DNA from 2 places in the Streptomyces sp. NPDC048211 genome. Region 2 is predicted to be linked to the other one. Evidence: riboswitches for the same ligand, from Rfam matches in the RefSeq annotation. Region 2 holds a riboswitch; the other holds the start of a gene.
The links. A riboswitch is a leader RNA that binds a small molecule or an ion and turns the genes downstream of it on or off. The one in region 2 is predicted to bind thiamine pyrophosphate.

Region 1: another riboswitch for thiamine pyrophosphate. It lies ahead of thiC (phosphomethylpyrimidine synthase ThiC); the one in region 2 lies ahead of ACGFZA_RS06460 (thiamine ABC transporter substrate binding subunit).

Annotation. Positions count from the first base shown of each region.
Region 1 covers NZ_JBIDAD010000006.1:366,899-371,198, reverse strand. Annotated here, with positions in the region: gene thiC (phosphomethylpyrimidine synthase ThiC) at 1-1,775, opposite strand, end outside; TPP riboswitch at 1,768-1,901, opposite strand; gene ACGFZA_RS23935 (YibE/F family protein) at 1,972-3,303, shown strand; gene ACGFZA_RS23930 (SsgA family sporulation/cell division regulator) at 3,384-3,821, opposite strand; gene ACGFZA_RS23925 (IclR family transcriptional regulator) at 3,923-4,300, opposite strand, start outside.
Region 2 covers NZ_JBIDAD010000001.1:1,422,555-1,426,854, reverse strand. Annotated here, with positions in the region: gene ACGFZA_RS06470 (ABC transporter ATP-binding protein) at 1-271, opposite strand, end outside; gene ACGFZA_RS06465 (ABC transporter permease) at 274-1,887, opposite strand; gene ACGFZA_RS06460 (thiamine ABC transporter substrate binding subunit) at 1,974-3,077, opposite strand; TPP riboswitch at 3,158-3,274, opposite strand; gene rlmN (23S rRNA (adenine(2503)-C(2))-methyltransferase RlmN) at 3,316-4,300, opposite strand, start outside.

The DNA.
Region 1 (4,300 bases), on a different contig from region 2:
AGATACAGCCTGTTCCCGCCCTCCGAGAACTCCTTCGACTTCTGGAGCATCCCCGCTTGCACCTCGGCGTCGCTGTTCAGGACCAGATCGGGGGCGAACTGCTCGGTGATGCTCCTGCTGATCTTCATCGAGCAGAACTTCGGTCCGCACATCGAGCAGAAGTGCGCCGTCTTCGCCGGCTCGGCCGGCAGCGTCTCGTCGTGGAACTCCCGTGCCGTGTCCGGGTCGAGGGCCAGGTTGAACTGGTCCTCCCAGCGGAACTCGAACCGGGCGTCCGACAGCGCGTCGTCCCACTCCTGCGCCCCCGGGTGCCCCTTGGCGAGGTCCGCCGCATGGGCCGCGATCTTGTAGGTGATGACCCCGGTCTTCACGTCGTCCCGGTTGGGCAGACCGAGATGCTCCTTGGGCGTCACGTAGCAGAGCATCGCCGTCCCCCACCAGGCGATCATCGCGGCACCGATGCCCGAGGTGATGTGGTCGTACGCCGGTGCCACATCGGTTGTCAGGGGGCCCAGCGTGTAGAACGGCGCCTCCTCGCAGATCTCCTGCTGAAGGTCGATGTTCTCCTTGATCTTGTGCATCGGGACGTGCCCCGGGCCCTCGATCATGGTCTGGACGCCGAACCGCTTGGCGACGGTGTTCAGTTCGCCGAGCGTACGCAGCTCCGCGAACTGGGCCTCGTCGTTGGCGTCCGCGATCGACCCGGGCCGCAGCCCGTCGCCGAGGGAGTACGTCACGTCGTACGAGGCGAGGATCTCGCAGAGCTCCTCGAAGTTCTCGTAGAGGAACGACTCCTTGTGGTGCGCGAGACACCACGCCGCCATGATCGAGCCGCCCCGGGAGACGATGCCGGTCTTACGGCGGGCCGTCAGCGGAACGTACGGCAGGCGCACGCCGGCGTGGACCGTCATGTAGTCGACGCCCTGTTCGGCCTGCTCGATGACGGTGTCCTTGTACATCTCCCAGGTCAGCTCCTCCGCCTTGCCGTCGACCTTCTCTAGGGCCTGGTACAGGGGCACGGTGCCGATCGGCACGGGGGAGTTGCGAAGAACCCACTCACGGGTGGTGTGGATGTTGCGCCCGGTGGACAGATCCATGACGGTGTCGGCGCCCCACTTGGTCGCCCAGGTCATCTTGTCCACCTCCTCCTCGATGGAGGACGAGACCGCGGAGTTGCCGATGTTGGCGTTCACCTTCACCAGGAACCGCTTACCGATGATCATCGGCTCGATCTCCGGGTGGTTGACGTTGGCCGGCAGCACGGCCCGGCCGGCGGCGATCTCCTCGCGGACCACCTCCGGCGCGACGTTCTCCCGGATCGCGACGTACTCCATCTCCGGGGTGACCTCGCCCCGGCGGGCGTACGCGAGCTGGGTGACGGGCCGGCCGTCCCGGCTGCGCCGCGGCTGGCGCGGACGGCCCGGGAAGACGGCATCCAGATTGCGCAGCCCACCGCGCGGTGAGGTGTGCTTGAGCCCGTCGTCCTCGGGACGGCCCGGACGCCCCGTGTACTCCTCGGTGTCGCCGCGGGCGATGATCCAGTTCTCCCGCAGAGGCGCCAGTCCGCGGCGGACATCGGTCTCGGCCGAGGGATCGGTGTACGGCCCCGAGGTGTCGTACAGCGTCACGTCGTTGCCGTTGGTGAGGTGCACCTTGCGGACCGGCACCCGGAGGTCCGGGCGTGAGCCCTGGACGTAACCCTTGTGCCATCCGATGGACTTCTCCGCCTCGTCGCTCTGGTTCGAGGCAGGCGTGCGTACGTCCGATGTGGTCATGAGACCTACTCCCTACGCCGGCATTACCCGGTAACAGGTTCGGCGGTCGGCGCAGCCTGTCCCGTACGGACGTACGGAGATCAGCGCCCTCTCAGCCCGGTGCTCCGAGCTCCCGCGTGTGCAAAGGTGCCACCACGCTAGCGCCCTCATCGGCCGGCTGGCCAGAGGGCCCCGTCCCTCTTGCGATGATCGGCCGGTGACATCCCCTCATAACGACTCCGCACCGCAGGGCCATCAGCACACGCATTCCCACAGCCATGGCCCCGCCGCACCCGTCTCCGGCCATCTGCGCAAAGTGATCGCCGCCGTGCTGATTCCGTTCGCGGCTGCGGTCGTCGTCGGGCTCGTGGTCCTCTGGCCCGGTGGTGCGCCCGCGCACGAGCGCACCGGCGTCGGCTTCGACCGGCAGACCCAGCAGGGCAAGGTGGTGAACATCGACAAGATCGACTGCAAGGACGTGAACGCCTCCCAGATCCCCGTCAGCGGTGACACGTCACCGACCACGAGTGAACCGCCCACCGGCGAGGACCTGTGCGAGAAGGCCACCGTCGAAGTGACGAGCGGCCAGGAAAAGGGCCGCCGGTTCATCGAGGTCGTCCAGCCGGACGCACCCCGACAGCTGCGGGAGGGACAGGGGGTGGTCGTCGCATACGCCCCCGACGCGCCCCATGACCTCCAGTACTCCGTGACCGATGTGGACCGGAAGTTCCCGCTGCTGCTGCTGGCCGGGATCTTCGCCCTGGTGGTGGTCGCCGTCGGCAGGATGCGCGGGGTCATGGCTCTGGTGGCACTCGCCCTGTCGTTCGCCGTCCTGACGCTGTTCATCCTTCCGGCGATCCTGCAAGGTTCGAACCCGCTGGTCGTGGCAGTCGTCGGGGCCGGCGCCATCATGCTGATCGCGCTCTACATCTGCCACGGACTGACCGCCCGCACCTCGGTCGCCGTCATCGGCACCCTGATCTCACTGCTGCTGATCGGACTGCTCGGCTCGCTCTTCATCGGCTGGGCGAGCCTGAGCGGGAACACCGACGACAACACCGGCCTCATCCACGGCCTGTATCCGCACATCGACATGAGCGGGCTGCTGCTGGCCGGCGTCATCATCGGATCCCTCGGGGTACTCGACGATGTGACGGTCACCCAGACCTCGGCGGTCTGGGAACTGCATCAGGCGGACCCGACGATGAGTGCGAAGGAGCTCTACCGGGCAGGGATCAGAATCGGACGCGACCACATCGCCTCTGTGGTCAACACCCTGGTGCTGGCCTATGCGGGCGCCGCGCTTCCGCTGCTGCTGCTGTTCTCGATCGCCCGGAGCAGCGTGGGAGCGGTGGCCAACAGCGAACTGGTGGCGGAGGAGATCGTGCGCACCCTGATCGGCTCGATCGGACTGGTCGCCTCGGTGCCGGTGACCACCGCGCTCGCGGCACTGGTCGTCGCTGCGGACCGCACCGGATTCGCGGCGAAATCCGAAGCGCAGGCACCCGTACGCAACGGCAGGGGACGCCGTCGCCGGGCGAGGTCCTGAGTGCCCGGACACGGAGAGCGATTCACCCGTTCGGCAGGTGTGCTGTTCGAGCGGCATACAGGCCATGGGCACGGTCTTCGTCAGCCGGCGTTCTGTTCCTCGGCCAGAATCCGCCCCAGCGCCTCTTCCAGATTGCCCTCGAAGTCACCCAGCGTGCACTCCTGCCCGAGTGGCACGAGCTTGTCCGTCCGGTCGAGGAAGGCCACAAGAGGTGCCGTGCCGGCCCTGAACAGCGCACGGTCGGCGCCCACCTGGAGCCGGATGTGGACGTCGGACAGCCCTTCGGGCTCCGTCGGCCCGATGTGCACGTCGCCGTCACCACTGGGGCTGTTGAGACCGTCGAGCAGCAGCTCACGGCCAAAAGCCCAGGTGACGGGGGCGTCGCCGGGGAGATGGAAGGTCATCCGGATCGCGTACGGATCGCACACTTCGTACCGGAGCTCCACCGGGATACGGAAAGAGAGCTCCTCGGAGACGAGGAAGCTCATCATGACCTCAGCTTGAACCGACTCGCGCATCGTTCAACCCCGCAGTAGATGAATCTGGCCAGGAATGATCCCCCATGGCCCTATTGACGCCATCGTGGTGCACCCGATAGCAGATCACAAGGAGTGATTTTTCAGATACTGATAGAGAACACGAACGAACGCAAGAGGCTGGCCACTTCGCCACGTAGTCGTTCGACTGCGGGGAGCAACCGATCTTCCTGGTCGAGGGGGACCGAAATGGCCATCGCGGCGGCGGTGAATCCGGCCGTGATCGGGATGGCCGCGCAGACCGTCCCGAGGGCGTACTCCTGTCGTTCGATGACAGGTTCCGTACGCTCGACCGACCGCAGCCGCTCGAGAAGTGCCGGGCGGTCACGCACCGAGTAGCGAGTCAGCGGGCGGACCGGATGCCGGTCGAGATGGTCCTCGCGCGCCTGCTCGTCGAGCTGGCTCAGCAGACACTGGCCGATCGCGTGGGCATGGCCCGTTTCGCCGAAGGCCGCCCACTC
Region 2 (4,300 bases):
CGACGTCGCGGTGCGGGAACAGCTGGTGGTCCTGGAACATCAGGCCGAGTCCGCGTCGGTGGACCGGCACTCCGTCCTGGTCCGCGCCGTCGAGCAGGACCCGCCCGCCGTCCAGGTGCTGGAGTCCGGCGACCACCCGCAGCAGTGTCGACTTCCCGCTGCCGCTCGGCCCCAGCACACAGACGATCTCGTGTTCGGCGACCTCCAGGTCCACCTTGTCCAGTGCCGCCCGCTCTCCGAAGCGGACGGTGGCCGATTCGAGTGTCAGCATCCCTAGAACTCCCCGGATCGGTCGGTGCGGATACGTTCGAGCAGCAGCAGCGAGACCGCGCACACGAGCATCAGAATGGTGCTGAGGGCCATCGCCTGGCCGTAGTTGAGCTCCCCGGACCGTCCGAGCAGCCGCGCCACGGCGACCGGGAGCGTCGGGTTGTCGGGCCGTGCGATGAACACCGTGGCGCCGAACTCGCCGAGCGACACGGCGAACGCGAAGCCCGCCGCGACCAGCAGCGCCCGGCGAACCAGCGGCAGGTCCACCTCGCGCCAGGCCCGCAGCGGCGAAGCGCCGAGCACCGCGGCCGCCTCACGCAGCCGGCCGTCGACCGCTCTGAGGACCGGGAGCATGGTGCGTACGACGAAGGGCACCCCGACCAGGGCCTGGGCGAGCGGCACCAGGATCCAGGAGGTCCGCAGATCCAGCGGCGGCCGGTCGAGGGTGATCAGGAAGCCGAAGCCGACGGTGACCGCGGAGACCCCGAGCGGCAGCATCAGCAGAGCGTCGAAACCCCGCACGAGCCGGCCCGCCTTCCGGGTCAGGGCCGCCGCGGCCAGCCCCCCGACCACCAGCGCGATGAGGGTCGCGACCACGGCGTAGCGCAGCGAGTTCCCGATCGCCTCGATGGGCGCGGCCAGGAACGTACCGCTGTTGGCCTCCGTCGATCCGAGCGCACGGTAGAACGCGAAGCCGTGGCCGCCCGGCACATCGAGCGACCGCTCCACCAGGACGGCGAGCGGCAGCAGGATCAGCACCAGCACGGTCAGCAGGACGCCGCCGAGCAGGGCCCACTGGCCCGCGCCACGCGGCCTGCGGGCGGTCTGCGCCGGGTCGACCAGCTTCAGTGCGGTCTCCCTGCGCCGTACGGTCCAGGCGTGCACGGCCAGGATGGCGCCCACCGCGGCGAACTGCACCAGGGTCAGCACGGCGGCCGTGGGCAGGGCCAGCAGCTGCGCGGTCTGCCGGTAGATCTCCACCTCCAGGGTGGAGAAGCCGGGGCCGCCGAGGATCTGCACGACGCCGAAGGACGTGAAGGTGAAGAGGAAGACCATCAGCGCGGCGGCGGCCACGGCGGGTCCGAGCGCGGGGAGTGTGACCCGGCGCCAGGCGGCGAACCGTCCGGCGCCGAGGACCCGTGCGGCCTCCTCCTGCCGGGGGTCGAGCTGCGACCAGAGTCCGCCGACGGTGCGCACGACGACCGCGTAGTTGAAGAAGACATGGGCGAGCAGGATCGCCCACACCGTGGTGTCGAGCCGTACGCCCCACAGCTCGTCGAGGAACCCGCCCCGGCCCAGCAGCGCGAGGAACGCGGTGCCCACGACGACGGTCGGCAGGACGAACGGCACCGTGACGGCAGCCCGCAGCAGTTGCTTGCCGGGAAAGTCGAAGCGGGCGAAGACGTACGCGCCCGGCAGGGCGATCAGCAGGGTCAACACGGTCGAGGCGAGGGCCTGCCAGAGCGTGAACCAGAGGACGTGCTGGATGTCCGGCCGGCTCAGCACCTCGCCGATCCGCCCGAACTGCCAGACGCCGTCGGCCTTGAGCCCGCGTCCGACGATCGCCACGACGGGATAGGCGAAGAACACGGCGAAGAACGCCACGGGCACGGCCATCAGACCGAGCCGCACCGCGCCCCCGCGCAGCGTCCGGGCGCGCGCGGACTTCCCGCGCGCGCCCGGACCGCGTACGGGAGTCTTCGCTACTTCACTACGAGCGAGGACCATGACTGGACCCACTGCTCACGGTTCTTGGCGATCGTGTCCGGGGCGACGGTCGTCGGCTTGTCGACCGTGGCACCGAACTTCGTGAAGAGGTCCGGCACCTTCGCGCCCTCGGTGACCGGGCTGACGAACATGTTGAGCGGCATGTCCTCCTGGAACTTCTTGCTGATCAGGAAGTCCAGCAGGGCCTTGCCGCCGGCCTCGTTCTTCGCGCCGTCGAGCAGGCCCGCGAACTCGATCTGACGGAAGCACGTCCCCGTGGCGACGCCGGTCGGGGCGGTCTTCGGCTGCGGGTCCGCGTACAGCACCTCGACGGGCGGGCTGGAGGCGTAACTGACGACGAGCGGCCGGTCGGCCTTGGCCTTCTTGCCACCCGCGGAGCCGGAGAACTCCTCGTTGTACGCCTGCTCCCAGCCGTCGACGACCTTGACGCCGTTGTCCTTCAGCTTCTTCCAGTAGTCCTGGTAGCCGTCCTCGCCGTAGGTGGCGACGGTACCGAGGAGGAAGCCGAGGCCGGGCGAGGAGGTCGCCGCGTTCTCGGTGACGAGCAGGTTCTTGTACGCGGGCTTCGCCAGGTCGTCGAACGTCTTCGGCGGCGCGAGCTTCTTGTCGGCGAAGTACTTCTTGTCGTAGTTGATGCAGATGTCACCGGTGTCGACGGGGGTCACCCGGTGCTTCTCGGCATCCAGCTGCACGTCGGCGGCGACCTGGTCGATGCCCTTGGCGGCGTACGGCGTGAACAGGCCGTTGTCGAGGGCGCGCGAGAGCAGGGTGTTGTCGACGCCGAAGAACACGTCACCGCGGGGCGAACCCTTGGTGAGGATCTCCTGGTTGAGGGCGGCGCCGGCGTCCCCGCTCTTCAGCACCTTGACGGTGTAGCCGGTCTGCCGGGTGAACTCCTTCAGCACGTCCTTGGACGCGTTGAAGGAGTCATGGCTGACGAGGGTGACGGTCTTGGAGCCTGAGCCCTTGGTACCGCCGCTGCCGGCGGCCGAGTCGTCGGAGCTTCCGCAGCCCGCCAGCGCGGTCGCGCCGAGCGCCGCGGCGACGGCCGTCACCGCGATCTTCTTGGTGGTGCTCATGTGATTCCTCCTGGGGTGACCAGGAAGAGACGCGGCCCTGCCCGCGCCGGTGGAAACCGGAAGCGGGCAGGGCGCAACAGCTTGAGTAAGGTCCGAACTTCCTACCCGGAATGACCCGGGCGAGGTTCAGAGGGTCTGCGGCCAACCTGTCCTCGGTGCCGCACTCTCAGCGCTGTGGCGCTCCCCTGTCGGAATATGAAGTTGATTTCGAGCCCAGGCTACACGCCCGGTTTCGGCCTCACCGCTCGGATGCCGCCAGCTGTCCGCAGGCCCCGTCGATCTCCTGCCCACGGGTGTCCCGGACGGTCACCGGCACCCCGTGGGCGGCGATCGCCTCGACGAACGCCTTCTCGTCCTCGGGCCGCGAGGCGGTCCACTTCGAGCCGGGGGTGGGGTTCAGCGGGATCAGGTTGACGTGGACCCGCTTGCCCTTGAGGAGCCGGCCGAGCCGGTCGCCCCGCCAGGCCTGGTCGTTGATGTCGCGGATCAGCGCGTACTCGATGGAGATGCGGCGGCCGGACTTCTCCGCGTACTCCCACGCGGCGTCCAGCACCTCGCGCACCTTCCACCGGGTGTTGACCGGCACGAGGGTGTCGCGCAGCTCGTCGTCCGGGGCGTGCAGCGAGACAGCGAGACGGCACTTGAAGCCCTCGTCGGCGAAGCGGAGCATCGCGGGGACGAGGCCGACGGTGGAGACCGTGATCCCGCGCTGCGAGAGCCCGAGGCCGTCGGGCTCGGGGTCGGTCAGCCGGCGGATCGCTCCGACCACGCGGTTGTAGTTGGCGAGCGGCTCGCCCATACCCATGAAGACGATGTTGGAGAGCCGGGCCGGGCCGCCCGGGACCTCACCGTCGCGCAGCGCGCGCATGCCGTCCACGATCTGGTGGACGATCTCCGCGGTGGACAGGTTGCGGTCGAGACCGGCCTGCCCGGTGGCGCAGAACGGGCAGTTCATGCCGCAGCCGGCCTGCGAGGAGATACACATCGTGACGCGCTCGGGGTACCGCATCAGGACGGACTCGACCAGCGTCCCGTCGTGCAGCTTCCACAGCGTCTTACGGGTGGTGTCGTCGTCGCAGCTGATATGCCGGACCACGGACATCAGATCGGGGAACAGCGCCTCGGCGAGCTTGTCCCGCGATCCGGCGGGGATGTTGGTCCACTCCGACGGGTCGTGCGCGTACCGCGCGAAGTAGTGCTGCGAGAGCTGCTGCGCGCGGAAG